3 regions of the Arthrobacter sp. JSM 101049 genome follow, and region 2 is predicted to be linked to each of the others. Evidence: predicted binding sites of a transcription regulator. Region 2 holds the regulator's gene; each other region holds the start of a gene.
What was found. Region 2 encodes LexA, which represses DNA repair genes until DNA is damaged. Its sites were predicted from a motif close to TCGAACANNTGTTCGA; they were not measured.
Positions count from the first base shown of each region.

Region 1: a site for LexA is predicted at 1,090-1,105, ahead of AB8M85_RS11195 (Rv2578c family radical SAM protein). Genes of this name have one in related genera too.
Region 3: a site for LexA is predicted at 1,555-1,570, ahead of AB8M85_RS09575 (LexA family protein). Genes of this name have one in related genera too.

Region 1 covers NZ_JBGFFC010000003.1:368,263-373,863, forward strand. The annotation lists gene AB8M85_RS11190 (isopenicillin N synthase family dioxygenase) at 1-957, shown strand, start outside; gene AB8M85_RS11195 (Rv2578c family radical SAM protein) at 1,115-2,197, shown strand; gene AB8M85_RS11200 (alcohol dehydrogenase catalytic domain-containing protein) at 2,274-3,422, shown strand; gene AB8M85_RS11205 (MalY/PatB family protein) at 3,403-4,563, opposite strand; gene AB8M85_RS11210 (glutathione peroxidase) at 4,597-5,091, opposite strand; gene AB8M85_RS11215 (enoyl-CoA hydratase/isomerase family protein) at 5,159-5,601, opposite strand, start outside.
Region 2 covers NZ_JBGFFC010000010.1:35,157-40,757, forward strand. The annotation lists gene hisB (imidazoleglycerol-phosphate dehydratase HisB) at 1-313, opposite strand, end outside; gene AB8M85_RS16645 (histidinol-phosphate transaminase) at 370-1,500, opposite strand; gene AB8M85_RS16650 (LysM peptidoglycan-binding domain-containing protein) at 1,568-1,978, opposite strand; gene lexA (transcriptional repressor LexA) at 2,242-2,991, shown strand; gene AB8M85_RS16660 (ATP-dependent DNA helicase) at 3,053-5,071, opposite strand; gene hflX (GTPase HflX) at 5,064-5,601, opposite strand, start outside.
Region 3 covers NZ_JBGFFC010000003.1:27,261-32,861, forward strand. The annotation lists gene AB8M85_RS09565 (Y-family DNA polymerase) at 1-564, opposite strand, end outside; gene AB8M85_RS09570 (NUDIX domain-containing protein) at 570-1,043, opposite strand; gene AB8M85_RS09575 (LexA family protein) at 1,099-1,482, opposite strand; gene AB8M85_RS09580 (TetR/AcrR family transcriptional regulator) at 1,647-2,246, opposite strand; gene AB8M85_RS09585 (NADP-dependent oxidoreductase) at 2,400-3,404, shown strand; gene AB8M85_RS09590 (FadR/GntR family transcriptional regulator) at 3,434-4,147, opposite strand; gene AB8M85_RS09595 (FAD-binding oxidoreductase) at 4,183-5,268, opposite strand; gene AB8M85_RS09600 (FAD-binding protein) at 5,265-5,561, opposite strand.

The DNA.
Region 1 (5,601 bases), on a different contig from region 2:
TTCACCCCGGACTTCATCGACGCGCTGCGCGACGCGACGCACAACGTCGGCTTTTTCCAGCTCACCGGCTACGGCGCCGCCGACGGGCAGGCCCAGGAGCTGCTGGACACCATGGACGCCTTCTTCAAGCTGCCCCTCGAGGAGCGGTTAAAGCTGGACAACCGCACCTCCGCCCAGTTCCGTGGCTACACGCGGCTGGGCAAGGAGATGACCCAGGGCCGGGCCGACTCGCGCGAGCAGATCGACTACGGCCCCGAGCGCCAGGTGCTGGACTCCTACCCGGCCGACCGCCCCTACCTGAACCTGCAGGGCCCCAACCAGTGGCCGGAATCGTTCCCCGAGCTCGAGCGCGTGGCCATGGCCTGGGCTGACCTGATGTCCCGCGTCGGCGCCGAGCTGCTGGCGGCGATCTCCGTCTCGCTCGGCCTGCCTGAGGACTACTTCGCCGAGCCGTTCGAGGCCGCCCCGGCCTGGATGGGCAAGCTGGTGCACTACGTCGGCGGCCAGGTCCCCGAGGCCGGCACCCAGGGCGTGGGCCTGCACGCCGACTACGGCTTCGTCACCCTGCTGCTGCAGGACCTCGTCGGCGGCCTGGAGGTCAAGCCCTACGGCCAGGACGAGTGGATCACCGTCGAGCCGATCTCCGGCGCCCTGGTGGTGAACCTCGGCGAGATGCTCGAGGTCGCGACGAACGGCTACCTGATGGCCACGATCCACCGCGTCACCGCTCCGCCGGCGGGCGTGGACCGCTACTCGGTGCCCTTCTTCTGGTCGCCGCGGCTGGACTCGGTCATCGACACGGTCCCGCTGCCCGCCGACCTGGCTGCCGCGGCCCGCGGCGTCTCCGACGACCCCACCAACCCGATGCTCTCCTCCTACGGCGCCAACGTCCTGAAAGGCTGGCTGCGCGCCCACCCGGAGACCGCCGCGATCCACTACCCCGAGCTGGTCAAGTAGCAGCCGGACCCGTAGCTGCCGGGTACGACGCCGGCACTCGCCCCGGTCGCGGAGCCCACCCCGGCGCCGGGGCCGGGGCGTTTCCGTACCCACCCTGTCTTCACCTTGCCTGCTCCTCATATTGCACGGCGTTAGAACGTGTGTTCTAATCGTTGGCATGAGGTGGAGCTCCCAGAACCTGGCCACGGCGCCCGCCTCCGACGCGCCGACGCCGGAGCTCTTCGGCGTGCGCGGGCTGGTGCGGACCGTGCGGACACCGGAATTCGCGGGGATGGCCTTCCACGAGGTGCTGGCCAAATCGGCGCTGAACAAGGTCCCCGCCTCAAGCAACATGCCATTCGGCTGGACCGTCAACCCGTTCCGTGGCTGCTCGCACGCCTGCGTCTACTGCTTCGCACGCAACACGCACCGCTACCTGGACCTGGACACCGGCAAGGACTTCGACTCCCAGGTCGTCGTCAAGGTCAACATCGCCGACGTCCTGCGTGCCGAGGTCGCCAAGCCGCGCTGGGGCCACGAGCTGGTCGCCCTGGGCACCAACACCGATCCGTACCAGCGCGCGGAGGGCCGGTATGAGCTGATGCCTGGCATCATCTCCGCGCTGGCCGAGCACGGCACCCCGATGTCGATCCTCACCAAGGGCACCCTGCTGCGCCGGGACCTGCCCCTGCTCGAACAGGCAGCCACCCAAGTTCCCGTGGACATCTCGATGTCGATCGCCATCTTCGACGACGACCTGCAGCAGCGCATCGAGCCCGGCACCCCGAGCACCGCCGCCCGGCTGGCCACGGTGCGGGCCGCTGCGGACCGGGGCTTCAACGTCACCGCCTTCCTGATGCCGATCCTGCCCTACCTCACGGACTCGACGGAGCACCTGGACCACGCACTGGCCGCCCTCAAAGAGGCCGGGGCCACCAGCGTCATCTACGGCGCACTGCACCTGCGCCCGGGCGCCCGCGAATGGTTCCTGTCCTGGATCGAACGCGACTACCCGCACCTGGGCAGCGCCTACCACTCCATGTATGCCCGCTCCGCCTACGCCCCTGCCGACTACCGCGCGTGGCTGGCCCATCGGGTCAAGCCGCTGCTGCGTCGCCACGGCCTGGACTACAAGACCGACGCGGATACCCCGGCACCGCGGCGCATGGATCGCGGACGTGCCGACGCGGGGAACCGGACCGGGCAAGGTCCTTCGACCGTCCCGTCGCTGGGCCTGGAGCCCCAGCCCACGCTGTTCTGACCTCCCGCCCCTGCCGCTCCCCTCCCTGGCCCGTTTTCGGCCAGCGGCAGCAGCGGCAGGGCATTAGGGTGTCTTCATGACTGGCATCACACCTTCGGGCTCGACCACCATCCGCGGCGCGGTCCTCGAAACGATCGGGGCGAACCGGCCATTCGCCGGCTCCGGTCCCCTGCGGGTGCAGGAACTGACCCTCGCGGCGCCCGGCCCCGGCGAGGTCAGGATCCGGATCGAGGCAGCCGGTGTCTGCCATTCGGACCTGTCGGTCGTGGACGGGAACCGTGTCCGGCCGCTGCCCATGCTCCTGGGCCACGAGGCAGCCGGGATCGTCGAGGAGCTCGGCGACGGCGTGGACGACCTCCAGCCAGGCCAGCGCGTGGTGATGGTCTTCCTGCCGCGGTGCGGCGAGTGCGCCGAATGCTCAACGGGCGGCCGGCTGCCCTGTTCGGCCGGGAGCGCCTCCAACAACACCGGTGAACTCCTCGGAGGCGGCCGCCGGTTGAGCCGCGGGACGGCTGCGGACGGCGAGCCGATCCACCACCACCTGGGGGTTTCGGGATTCGCGACGGGGGCCGTCGTGGATCGGAGGTCGGTGGTCCCGGTCGCCTCCGACGTCCCGCCGGCCATCGCCGCGGTTCTGGGATGCGCGGTGCTCACCGGCGGTGGCGCGGTGCTCAACGCAGCCCGCCCGGGACCGGAGGACGACATCATCGTCGTCGGCCTCGGCGGAGTCGGCATGGCCGCGCTCATGGTGGCCCGCGCCGTCACGTCCGGCCGGGTCACCGGCATCGACCAGCAGCCGGAGAAGCTGGAGCTGGCCCGCGATCTCGGAGCCGACGACGCCCTGCCCCCCGAGCAGGCAGGCGAACGGGGCATCACGGCGCCTTTCGTCATCGAGGCGGCGGGACACCCGGTCGCCTTTGAGACCGCAGTTACCCTCACGGGCGCCGGTGGCACGACGGTCACCGTCGGACTCCCCGCACCCGACGCCGTGTCCCGGATCAGCCCGCTCGGGCTGACCGCGCAGGCCCGCTCGATCGTCGGGTCCTACCTGGGCTCGGCCGTCCCGTCCCGTGACATCCCGCGCTTTGTCGAACTCTGGCGGGAGGGCAAGCTGCCGCTGGAGCGTCTGGTCACCCGGCACATCGGGCTGGAGGACATCAACGAGGCGATGGACGAGCTGGCCGCCGGGCGGGCAGTGCGTCAGGTCATCGACTTCCAGCGCTAGCGGCGGCCGAGAGCCGGTCCACGGCCTCGATGACCATCCCAGGCGCACAGGCCAGGTTCATGCGCGCGAAGCCGGCGCCCTGCGAACCGAAGTCCAGACCCCTGACCAAGGCGACGCGGGCCTGCTCGAGCGCATAGGCCGCAGGATCGGCGCCCCAGTCCAGGGCGCGCAGGTCCAGCCAGGCCAGGTAGGACGCCTCGGGTCGGCGCCAGCGCACGGCAGGGAGCTTCTCGGCCAGTTGGGCATCCAGCAGGGCGACGTTCGACTCGATGGCGGCGATGGTCGAGGACAACCAGTCCCGGCTGGCCCCGAAGCCCTCGCGGGTGGCGATCAGGCCGAAGAGGCCCGTCCTGGCGGAGACTTCCCCGGGCAGGGAGCGGATCAGGGCCGCCATCGGTTCCGACGCCGCGGCGAACATGGCCGTCTTCAGGCCAGCGAGGTTGAAGGCCTTGCTGCCGGATTCCGCGGCGATGCCATGGTCGCGGGCCTCTTCGGACACGCTCAGGTACGGGGTGAAGCGCGTCCCGGCGTGCGTCAGCGGTGCGTGGATCTCGTCGCTGACGACGAACGCACCGTGGCGCGCCACCACATGGGACAGGCGGGCCAAGGTGGCGCGGTCGTGGACGAGCCCGAGGGGGTTGTGCGGATTGCACAGCAGCACGGCCTTCGCCCCGGCGGCCAGCGCGCGGTCGATCCCGTCCACGTCGAGGCGGTAGGCATCGGCCTCGTCGAGCAGGGGCACCTCGACGACGGTTCCCCCGGCTTCGGGGACCAGGTCGAAGAACGGCGGGTAGACGGGCGGGGTGATGACCACCCCGTCACCCGGGGAGATCAACCGGCGCAGCGACTCGACGATGACCACGCTGACGTCGGTGGTGTAGGCCATCCGGTCGGGTGCCGGGGACCAGTCCCAGGCGTCGGCCGCGAAGCCGGCGAATGCCGCTGCGGCCCGGGTGTCGTGGGGATTGACGTAGCCGGTGTCCCCCGTCTCGATCGCCTCGCGGAGGGCGACCTGGATGGCGGGTGCCAGTCCGTAGTCCATTTCCGCGACGAACATCGGCAGCACGTCGTCCGGGTGGGCCGTCCACTTCTCGCTGGTGCGGCGGCGCAGGACCTCGATCGGGTCGGCGGCAGTCGTCATCGTGGCCAGGTCTCCTTCACTGCTGCGGGTGTTCTACAGTGCGGCGCGCACCGCGTCGACGAGTTCGTTGGAGAGGGGCTCCACGGCGGAGCGGAACCGCCCCAGGACCTGGCCGTCGCGGCCGACGAGGAACTTCTCGAAGTTCCAGGCGACGTCCTGGACCTCGCCCGTGGGGTAGGCGGTGAGTTCACGGTAGAGCGGATGTGCGTCGGGGCCGTTGACGTCGGCCTTGCGCGCCAGCGGGAACGTCACGCCGTAGGTGGCCTGGCAGAACTGGCCGATCTCCGCGTCGGTCCCCGGTTCTTGCTCCTTGAACTGGTTGCACGGTACGCCCAGGACCATCAGCCCCTGCTCCCGGTAGGTGGTGTACAGCTCCTCCAGCCCGGCGTATTGGGGAGTGAATCCGCACCGGGAGGCCACGTTGACGACCAGGACGACCCGCCCGCCGAAGGCGTCGCCGAAGGTGGTCCCGGTCCCGTCGTTGAGGGTGAGCGGGATGTCCTGCAGCGTGGAAACGGCGTTGCCCATGGTGGCCTTCCTCTCGAGGGGTGCGGTCACCGCCAGTCTAGCCACCCGGTGCCGCGCTTCCGATGGGTCAGCGCCCGGCGAACCGGTTGACGCGGCGCACCGTATCCGGGTGATCCGCCAGGGCCGCGATGCGCGCCGATTCCTCGCGTAGGTGGTCGGCGTACCCCTCGAGCATTTCCGCCCGGAGCAGCCGTTTGGTGGGGGCCAGGGTCCGCACCGCTCCCTGGAGGAAGGCGTCTTCGGCCACGGTGAGTTCCCCGTCGAAGACGGCTGCCGGGGCCGACGCGTTGGCCAGGCCCCAGGCCACGGCCTCATTGCCCGAGAGCCGGCGGCCACCCAGCGTCAGCTCCACCGCTCGTGGGTGGCCGACCACCCGGGGCAGCAGGTAGGACACCCCGGTATCGGGGGTCAGTCCCAGGCCCGCGTACGCGGCGAGCAGCGTGGCCTCCTCGGCGACCAGGACCCAATCGGCGTTGAGCACCAGCCCCAGCCCGGCCCCTGCGGCGGCCC
Region 2 (5,601 bases):
GCGGGATCGTGGCTTGGCCGAACCGGCGGATTCCCGCCTTGTTGCCCAGGGCCGTGCGCAGCACCTCCCCCAGGGTGATGGCCACGTCCTCAACGGTGTGGTGCACGTCGATGTGGGTGTCCCCCGTCGCCTGGACGGTGAGGTCGATGAGTGAATGCTTCGCCAGTGCCGTCAGCATGTGGTCGTAGAACGGGACACTGGTGCTGATGTTCGCGACGCCCGTTCCGTCGAGGTCGAGTTCGACGACGACGGTGGACTCGCTCGTGGTGCGCTCCAACCGGGCACGGCGGCCGCTGGGCAGTTCTGCAGACACAGACAATCCTTTGGTGTGGGGGAACGGGCAGCACTCGGACCACCCGGGGGTTAAGTCTAGCCTTCCAGCCCGGGGGCAGGACGGGCGGTGCCACCCACGAGCGCTTCAAGCGCTTCGAGGAAGGCCGTGGTCTCGGCTTCGGTGCCTGCGGTAACACGCAAGTGCCCGGGGATTCCGACGTCGCGGACCAGCACACCGGCGTCCAGCAAACCCTGCCAGACGTGGCCCGAGTGCTCGAGGCCGCCGAAGAAGACGAAATTTGAGTCGCTGACGGCCGGCGTCAGGCCCAGCCGCTTCAGCTCGGCGACGATCCGGTCGCGCTGGCCCTTGATGTCCTCGACAGTGGCCAGCAGCGCGTCCACGTGCTTGAGGGCCGCGTTCGCGGTGGCCTGGGTGACCGCCGAGAGGTGGTAGGGCAGCCGGACCAGCCGAAGCGCGTCGGCGATCTCCGGGGCGGCGGCGAGGTAGCCGAGTCGGGCGCCCGCCAAGGCGAAGGCCTTGCTCATGGTCCGCGTGACGATCAGGCGTTCCCGGCCGGGGATCAGGGTGAGTGCCGATTCGGTGCCGGCCAGGGCGAATTCGGCGTAGGCCTCATCGACGATGACGATGGAGTTGCTGGCCCGTCCGGCCTCGTACACGGCTTCGACCACGTCGAGGCCCAATGCGGTCCCGGTGGGGTTGTTCGGGGAGCACAGGATGACGATGTTCGGGGCCGCGGAGGTGACCTGCCGGGCGGCGGAGGCCGCGGTGAGCTGGAAGTCCTCGCTTCGTTCACCGGCGATGTAGGTGGTGTCGGTGCCGCTGGCCAACAGGGGGTACATCGAGTAGGTCGGCGGGAAGCTCATCACGGTGCGTCCGGGGCCGCCGAAGGCCTGCAGGATCTGTTGCAGCACCTCGTTGGAGCCGTTCGCGGCCCAGAGGTTTTCCGGCCTCAGACCGTGGCCGAGATACGCGGCGAGACGCTCGCGCAGTTCGGTGAATTCCCGATCCGGATAGCGGTTCAAGCCGGTTGCCGCGTCCGCAACGTCGTCGGCGATGGCCTGGCGGACGGCTTCCGGGAGGGGATGGGTGTTTTCGTTGACGTTCAGCAGGACGGCGACATCGAGTTGGGGCGCGCCGTAGGGTTCGATGCCACGCAGGTTGTCCCGCAGCGGCAGCTTGGCCAGTTTTTCCAGCTGATTACTCACCGCACCATTCTATTGGCCCATGGCCCATGCCGGGAATCACGGGCAGCTCTGGGGTCATATTCCGGCCTCAATCACCGGTGGGGACGAAGATCTCCTGTCCGGGAACGAGCACGGAGCCGCGCAGGTCGTTCATTTCGGTGATTTCGGCCACGACCTGCTGGCGGTCACGCTCCGGGGCGAACTCGGCGGCGAGCTCCCAGATGGTGTCCCCGTCCATGACGGAAACCGTAGTCGCCTCGACGGGCCTGGTTTCCGCAGCTCCCGACGCCATGACCGGTGCAGTGAAGATGCCCGCCAGGACGATGGCAGCCGTGGCAGCGAGCATCAGCGGCAGTCCGATCAGGATAAAGCGGCCGCGACGGGTCAGCTGGAGGGGTGCGGGGGACGCCTCCGGGCCTCGTGCCCGCTTGGATGCCGACGGGACACCGGTGCGGCCCGCTCCGACGAACACCGGGGCTGCGATTGCGATTTGCGCCATGGTCTTGCCTTCCTGTCGGCCCGCCGTAGCGGGAACCTGCTTACGGGCCATCAGCCCTTCTTCGAATGCATCTTCGAATGTTTTCATCATTTTTAGCATCTATGTACGAAGAATGTCGAGACACGTTCGAATAAACCTTTGAACGAACCGAGTGGGTCGCATAGAGTGGAACCATCGGCCGCACGACGAGAGTCCACCAGCCGCATCCGACATATTGCGCACAACTTCCGGTACGCCGGCGATCGACCAGGACGGGATGGACCATGAGCCCAGCGGAGAATCCGGCCCCCAAGAAGGCGCCCAAGAAACTGACGGATCGGCAACAGCAAATCCTCGACACGATCCAGCGCGCCGTCTCCGACAAGGGGTATCCTCCGTCGATGCGCGAAATCGGTGACACGGTCGGGTTGGCGAGCCTGTCCAGCGTGACCCACCAGTTGTCACAACTGGAAAAGCTCGGCTATATCCGGCGCGACCCGCGCCGCCCGCGCGCCATGGAGGTCCTGCAGGCACAGCAGCGCGGCGACGACACCATCGCGGGTGCGGCCGGCCCCGAGGCGGGACCGGCGGAGGTGCCGGAGAGTCTCTCAGGCCAGCCCCGCCCCTCCCTGTCGATTATCGGGACCGACGAATCCGCGGATGTCGCGAGGGTTCCGCTGGTCGGCAGAATCGCCGCCGGTGGGCCGATCCTTGCGGACCAGTCCGTGGAGGACGTCATGTCGCTTCCCCGCCAGCTGGTTGGCCATGGTGAGTTGTTCATGCTCAAGGTCAGCGGCGATTCGATGGTCGAGGCTGCGATTTGCGATGGGGACTGGGTGGTCGTGCGCCGCCAACAGCATGCCGAGAACGGCGATATCGTGGCGGCGCTCCTGGACGACGAAGCCACGGTCAAGACCTTCCGCCAGCGTGACGGGCATACCTGGCTCCTACCCCAGAACCGCCAGTACGAACCGATCCTCGGCGACCATGCCACAGTCATGGGCAAGGTCGTTTCGGTGATGCGCTCGATCTAGCTGCACTCCATCCCGGCATGTCCGCAGGGTCCTCCGTCAGCCGACGGAGGACCCTGCCTTTTCATGCGCTTCCGGCGGCCAGGCGGCGCAGCGAACCGAGGACGACGTCCTTGTCCGTCGTAGCCCACATCGGAGGAAGCGAGGCGCGCAGGAAGTTCCCGTAGCGCTCGGTGGCCAGGCGGGAGTCCAGCACGGCGACCACGCCGCGGTCGGCCGTGGAGCGGATCAGTCGACCCGCGCCCTGGGCCAGCCGGACTGCGGCATGGGAGGCGGAGACGGCCATGAAGCCGTTGCCTCCGTGCCGGGCGACGTCCCGGCTGCGGGCGGTGGACAACGGATCGTCCGGCCGGGGAAAGGGGATCCGGTCGATGACGACCAGCCGGCACGAGTCACCGGGAACGTCGACGCCTTGCCACAGGGTCATGGTGCCGAAGAGGCACGTATCGCGCTCGTCGGCGAACTGCTGGACCAGCGAGGACATGCTCGATTCGCCCTGGCAGAGGATATCGGGGGCCACACGCGGCCGGAGGGCTTCGGTGGCCTCCTCGGCGGCGCGCCGCGAGGAGAAGAGTGCCAGCACTCCGCCGCCGGATGCATCGATCAGGTCCGCCAACTCATCCAATGCCTCCGGAGCGAGGCTGCGGGATGGCTTGGGCAGATGCCGGGCAACGTAGAGCATGCCTTGCCGCGCGTAGTCGAAGGGGCTGCCAACGTCGACGCCGGTCCACGCGGGGGCGCCCTCCCCCAGCAGGCCCAGTGATCCGGCCACCGGCTCGAAGGCGGCGCCGATGGCCAGGGTGGCCGAGGTCAGGATGACGGTGCGCCCATCGAACAACCCCTCGCGCAGCTTGCCGGCAACCGACAGTGGTGCGACATTGATGGTTGCCGGGGCCGTGTCGTCCGCCGCGGTGTATCCGGCGCCCGGGGTGAAGCTCCCCTGGCGTGATATCCACACCACCTCGCGTTCATCGGACGGTCCATCGAGCCGGTCGCACTGTTCCACCAGGTACATCAACTGCGACCGGGCCATCTGCCGTCCGCCGTCTGCCGTATCGCCATTTGCGGGTTTGGAATCGGAGAGGGCAACCCGGGCGGCCTCGCGTACCGCGGCCACAGCGGCCCGCTGGCCCTCGTTCAGCCCCTTGGGGAGCAACCCGGTCGCAACGCCCTCGAGGGCAGCTGCCAGGGACTTGCCCGCCTGGCTCAGGGCCTCGACGGCGACTCCCTTGCAGTTGCGCCGGGTGGCCGTTGCGGCGGCGGTGACCATGGCCGCCGACAGGGGCCGGGTGACCGAGCTGGTGACCCGGTCCTGGAGTTCGTGGGCCTCGTCGATGATCACCGTGTCGAATTCCGGGAGCACCGCCAGCCCCTCGAATGCGGACACGGCAAGCATTGCATGGTTGGTGATCACGATGTCTGCCTCACCGGCCTTCTTCCGCGCCAATTCGCTGAAGCATTCCTCGGCCATCGGGCACTTCTGGGCACCGAGGCAGTCCATGGCGGTGACCGAGACCTGTCGCCATGCGCGTTCGCTGACGCCCGGGACCAGGTCGTCGCGGTCTCCGCTCTCGGTTTCCTCGGCCCACTCGCGCACCCGCACGACTTCCTGGCCCAGAGCCGAGGTCGGACCTCCGCCGGTTGTCAGCGGGCGGGCGGAACCCTGGTCGTCGAGCGCGAACAGGGCGCCTTCGTCGTCGTCGGGGTAACCTCCCCCGAGCTTGTACTTGCACACGTAGTTGGATCGGCCCTTGGCCAGGGCCACATCGAGGCGGCGGAGCAGCTCGTCGTCGAGGTTCTCCAGCAGCCGGGGCACGTCGCGTCCGACGATCTGTGCCTGCAGAGCCAGCGTCGCCGTGGAGACCACCACCGGCTTATCCGACTCGAGCGCATGGGCGATGGCCGGGACCAGGTACGCCAGGGACTTGCCGGTTCCCGTACCGGCTTGCACCAGCAAGTGGCGTCCGCTGTCGAGGGACTCCACGACCTGTTTGGTCATTTCATGCTGGCCTGGCCGGCTCTGCCCGCCCATGCCCTCGACGGCTCGGTCCAGGAGGGCGACGACGTCCTCTACCTCAGCCATGGACGACGAACTGCTCCAGTTCCGCGGCGAGGCCGCCGCGTACCTTGACGGACATGTGGGTTCCCTCCGTGGTGTGTTCGGTGGCGAGGATTTCCGCATCCGTGCCATGTAGGCGGTTCACGAGGTCGCCCCGGTCGTAGGGGATCAGCAAATCCATGCTGACGTCGGGCCGCGGGATGGACGCGCTGATCTTGTCCAGCAGTTCCGGGATGCCGCCGCCCGTCCGGGCGGAGACCACGACGTGGTTGGGTTCGCGCTGGCGCAGGCGTTCGACCACGAAGGGATCGGCGATATCGGCCTTGTTCAAGACGATGATCTCCGGAATGTCCTGGGCCTCGACTTCCGTGAGGACCTGTCGGACGGCGTGGATCTGACCCTCCGGGTCCGGATGCGATGCGTCGACCACGTGGAGGATGAGGTCCGCGTCGGCGATCTCCTCGAGCGTGGACCGGAACGCCTCCACCAGCTGAGTCGGCAGCGCGCGGACGAAGCCCACCGTGTCGGCGAGCGTGTATCCCAGGCCGTCGTCG
Region 3 (5,601 bases), on a different contig from region 2:
GCCCACGCCCCACAACCCCGTGACGGGAACGCGTGACTGGATGCGCCGGATCTCCTCGTCCGGAACGCTGCCCAGCGAACAGACCCCACCCAGGCCCGGGTTGCGCTTGGCCACGTGGTTGGCGAACTTGGCCAGCGTCTTCGTCGGTGCCACGCCCACGCAGACCGGCACCCCGACATGGCGCCAGACCGCCTCCCGGATCCGCCCGGCCGTCGACCGCAGCGCCCCCTCGTCTCCGGGCAGCCCGATGAACGACTCGTCGATGGAGTAGACCTCCTGCCACGCCCCGAACCGGCCGATCACCTCCATGACCCGCGCGGACATGTCCCCGTAGAGCTCGTAATTGCTCGACCGGGCCACCAGGCCCAGCGCCGTGGCACGGCCCTGCACCTGGAACCACGGCGTGCCGGTCTTGATCCCCGCCCGCTTGGCCTCCTCCGAGCGCGCGACGACGCATCCGTCGTTGTTCGAGAGCACGACGACGGGGCGCCCTTCCAGCCGTGGGTCGAAGGCGCGCTCGCAGGAGACATAGAAGTTGTTCACGTCCACCAGCGCCAGGCGCATGGCGCTCACCGCTGCCCCCGGCTGTCCGTGCGGCAGGGTTCCGCGGATCCGGCAGTGCCGAAGCCATGCGAGATGATCGGTGGCAGGCCCGTTTGGAGGCGCTCCAGCACATGGCGTTCGTGCGGGACCAGCAGGTGGGGCAGGTCGTCGATGGCGAACCACCCGACCTCGGAGGCCTTGTCTGCTTCCCGGACGCGGGGGCAGCCGGTCCAGTTCGTGCAGGTGAAGAAGAAGTCGACCCGGGCGGTGTCGGTGCCGTCCAGCTGGGCCCGGTGCATCACGCTCAACGGCATCAGGTCGGCGGGGGCAACGACGACCCCGAGTTCCTCAAGTGCCTCCCGGGCTGCCGCCTCCTCGACGGATTCACCGGCCTCGACATGGCCTGCAGCTGCCGTTGACCACCAGCCGTCCATGTACCCGGTTCCGCGGCGCAATTGGAGCAGGACCTCTTCGCCGCGCCGGAAGACAACATAGGCCACTGGCACCAGGGTGGACCGGGCCCCCGCGTTCGGCTGCCCTCCGACCCCCGGGGGCTCAGACATGGTGCAGGCAGCGCGTGACGACGCCCCAGATCTTCAGGTCCTCCAGCTGCGGGACGGCGAGCGGCCGGGAGGACGGCTCGTCGGTCTGCAGGCTGACCCCGGATGCGTCGGCGGCGAGCCGTCGGATGACCAGTTCACCGTCGAGCACGGCGATGACCACCTTCCCGTCCCGGGGCTCCACGGAACGGTCGACGATCACCTCGTCGCCTTCGCAGATGCCCGAAGCGGCCATCAAATTGCCGGAGACGCGCATGATGAACGTCGAGGTGCGGTCGCGGATCAGGTGGCGGTTCAGGTCGATGCCGCCGTGGAAGTAGTCACGGGCCGGCGAGGGGAAGCCGCTGGCTTGTCGCCCCACGGTGGAGCCGCCCGGGATGTCTTCCCCGGGCCCGGTGCCGGGAGGGGGCACGTGGACGGGGTCCTGACCAAACACGACAACCCCCTGGAGTAGAACATACTTTCGATGACAACTCTAGCACCGCAGGGGCGCGCACCAGATGGGGCATCCCTGCCCTCCGACACCGGCGGCGGAGACGGCCTTCAGCAGGGCGCCAAGGGTCCGGTGAAGTCCGCGGCCGCCCGCAGTGTCGCCGCGGCCTCCTCTCCGTTGATGCGCGCCAGGGCCATGCCGGCCGTCAACAGGGCGAACAGCAGCCGGGCGCCGTCGGCGACCCGTGCGGCGGACGCCCCGTCCCCCGCCGCGGGGACGTCGCGGAGCAGTGCGGCGGCGAAGGCGCCGGTGACCTCCGCGCGGTAGGCATCCACGGCGGAGCGGACCTCGTCGTCCTGCCCGCTGCGCCCCGACGCGGCAGCCAGCAGCAGGCATCCCCGTTGTTGGCCGCCCGCGCTGCCCAGCACGGCCTCGGCGATGGAGTCGAAGTACCCGCGCAGGCCCTCAGCCCCCGTCGGCGCGGCGGCCAAGGCAGCAAGGCGGGGGCGGACGACCTCGTCCAGGTAGCTCTGCACGGCGGCGTCGAACAGTCCCCGCTTGGACCCGAAGGCGTTGTAGAGGCTCGACCGCCCCAGCCCGGTGGACCGCTCCAGTTCCGGCATCGCCGCGGCGTCGTAGCCCCAGGTCCAGAAGACCTCCCGCGCTGCGCGGACGACCTCGTCGGTGTCGAATGCCCTGGTCCGTGCCATCTGTGCTGCCGCCTGTCCCGGTCGCTTGTCCCGTTCGCCCTGCGGCGGTGCGCCGTGGGTGAACTTCGTCTCGAATTCCCATTGTGTACTGGTCGTTCCAATATTGTAGGGTCATCGCAGACCGCGACACCACTCGTCCGAGGGAGCAGAACCATGACCTCCAGCACGCACATCCAGCTCGCCAGCCGCCCCACCGGATGGCCCGACCAGGACAACTTCCGCACCGCCGTCGTCGATCTCCCGGCGCTGGACGCGGGCGAGGTCCGCGTCGCCAACGAGTTCATCTCGGTCGACCCCTACATGCGCGGGCGCATGAACGACGTGAAGTCCTACGTCCCGCCCTTCCGGCTCGACGAGGTCATGACCGGGGGCGCGGTCGGCCGCGTCGTCGAGAGCCGGGACGAATCCCTGGCCGTCGGCACGCCGGTCCTGCACAGCCAGGGCTGGCGCGACATCGCCCAGGGCCCGGCCGCCGACTTCCGCGCCGTCGCCGAACTGCCCGGACTGCCGCTGTCGGTCTACCTGGGCACGCTGGGCATGACCGGACTGACCGCGTGGGTCGGCCTGCTGGAGATCGCGTCCCTGCAGGAGGGCGACACCGTTTTCGTCTCGGGGGCCGCCGGCGCCGTGGGCACCATGGTCGGGCAGATCGCGCGGCTCAAGGGCGCCGCCCGGGTCATCGGCTCCGCCGGCAGCCAGGAGAAGATCGACCTGCTGACCTCCCGGTACGGCTTCGACGCGGCCTTCAACTACAAGGACGGCGACATCGACGGGCAGCTGGCCAGCGCTGCTCCCGAGGGCATCGACGTCTACTTCGACAACGTCGGCGGAGAGCACCTCGAGGCCGCCATCGGGGCGATGAACGACGGCGGACGCGTGGCACTGTGCGGGGCGATCTCCCAGTACAACGCCACCGAGCCGGCTCCGGGGCCGCGGAACATGGCCAACCTGGTTACGCGGGGACTGCGTCTGGAGGGATTCACCGTCGGCCACTACCAGCAGCACTTCGGGGCCTTCGCCGACCAGGTCGGCGCATGGCTGGTCCGGGGCGACATCGTCTTCGACGAAACCGTCGTCGACGGCCTGGACCACGCGGTCCGGGCCTTCCTGGACCTGCTGCGCGGGGCGAACACCGGCAAGATGGTCGTCAGGCTCTAACCGCGTCGGGCGGCTGTCGGCGGGCCTGGCTACCGGGCCCGGTCGTGGAGCCAGGAGACATGGCCCTGGATCATGTCCGCCGCCGCCTGCCGGTCTCCGTCCCGGACGGCGTCGAAGATCGCGTGGTGCTGCGACTTCAAGTCGTCCAGGACCTCCGGCGAGCCACCCGCCGCCTCCATCGCCTCGCGGATGTAGCCGCTGATGGAACTTCCCAGGGCCTCCATCAGCGTCTCGACGACCGCGTTGCCGCCCAACCTGCTCAGCGCCACGTGGAAGCGGGCGTCGAGCCCGTGGAACTCCTCGGGGTCCAGGCCCGGTGCGTCCATGGCCTCGAGCAGTGCACGCGCCTCCTCCAGACCGGCGAGTTCCGCCCGCTCTGGGGCGTTCCGGGCGGCCCAGGTCTCCAGCAGGATGCGTGTTTCCACGATGTCCGCAACCGGGAGCCGCTTGGCCGCGAGGTGGAACCGGAGCGCGGCCGAGAAGCCCAGCGACGGGTTCGAGACGATGACCGGCCCCGACTTCGGGCCGGCATTGGTGGGGACCTGCAGGATGCCCATGACGTCGAGGATGCGGACGGCTTCGCGGACCGAGGCGCGGGAGATGCCGTATTTCTCGGCCAGGGCGCGTTCCCCCGTAAGCCGGTCCCCCAGGCGCAGCTGCCCCGAGCCCAGCCCCGCCTCAATATCGGACAGCAGCGCATCATAGGTTCGCCGCGGCGCCGGCGGGTCGGCTGCGTCCGACACGGGCACGGGCTGCCTCGGCCCTGAATCCGGCACCCTCAGATCGCCCTGCCGGGGTTCAGCAAACCGTCCGGATTGAACACGTCGCGGATCGCGCGCTGGATTCCCAGGGAGACATCCCCCAGTTCCTCCTGCAGCCAATCGCGCTTGAGCAGGCCGACCCCGTGTTCGCCGGTCAACGTGCCGCCCAGACGCTGGGCCAGGTGGAACATCTGTGCGAGCGCCTCCTTGGCCGGGCCGTCGGTGATCGATTCCCCGGGCTCGACGGCGATGATCGGGTGCAGGTTCCCCTCGGCGGCATGGGCGACGGTGAAGATCCGCACGCCGGTTCTGCGGGCGATTTCGTCGAGTCCGGCGAAGGCCTCGGCCAGGCGGTTCCGGGGCACGCCGACGTCGCAGATCGAGACCCTGCCCAGCCGCTCGACCGCCGGGATGGCGGCCCGACGCGCCGCCATCAGCGCCTCGGCCTGGTCGGCATCGGTGGCCTGCTCCATCGAGGAGGCAAACGGCCGGATGGCCTCGATGAGGACCTCCTGCTCCAGGTGCGCCCCGTAGCCGTCGGTCTGGGCGAGCAGGAAAGCCGAGCCTCGGGCGGCGTGGTCGGTGCCCTGTGCCGCATCGACCGCCTCGAGCGTCTTTCCGTCCATGAGCTCGAGCACCGAGGGCTGCACCCGGGCGGCGATGATGGCCGACGCGGCCTGCGCCGCTGCTGCGACGTCCTGGAAGTAGGCGACCAGCGTCGCGGTGTGCACGGGCTTGGGGCGCAGCCGCAGGGTCGCTTCCACCACGATCCCCAAGGTCCCCTCGGAGCCGATCATCAGCGCGTTCAGGTCGTAGCCCGTGACGCCTTTGATGGTGCGGCGTCCAGTGTCGAGGATCCGCCCGTCGGGCAGCACCACCCGCAGCGCCAGGATGGATTCGCGGGTCACCCCGTACTTGGCGCACCACATGCCACCGGCGTTGGTGGCGACATTCCCGCCAATCGAGCAGATCGCAGTGCTGGCCGGGTCGGGCGCATAGAAGAGCCCATGCTCGGCGACCGCTTGGTTGACCTCGGCGTTGAGCACGCCCGGATCGACGACGGCGATCTGCTCCACCGGGTCGATGTCCAGGATCCGATTCATCCGCGACACGTCCAGGACCACCTCGCCGGCCCGGGCCGCGGAACCACGGGCAGGCCGGTGCCGGCGCCGCGCGGAACCACGGGCACGCCCAGTTCCGTGGCGCGCCGCAGGGTGTCAACGACGTCGTCCACAGACTCCGCGTAGACGACCCCGACCGGCAGGGACGGGGAGACATACCCCGACCGATCCGTGCTGGCCCGTGCCCGGTCCTCCCGGTCGGTGGAGGCGTGCGGGGCGGCCCCGAGCAGGGCTGCAGATGCCGAGAGCCTGGAATCGACGGGTGCCGTGTCCATGAGGCCCCCTTCGTCCGGGGCCGGGATCCGACGTGCGCGC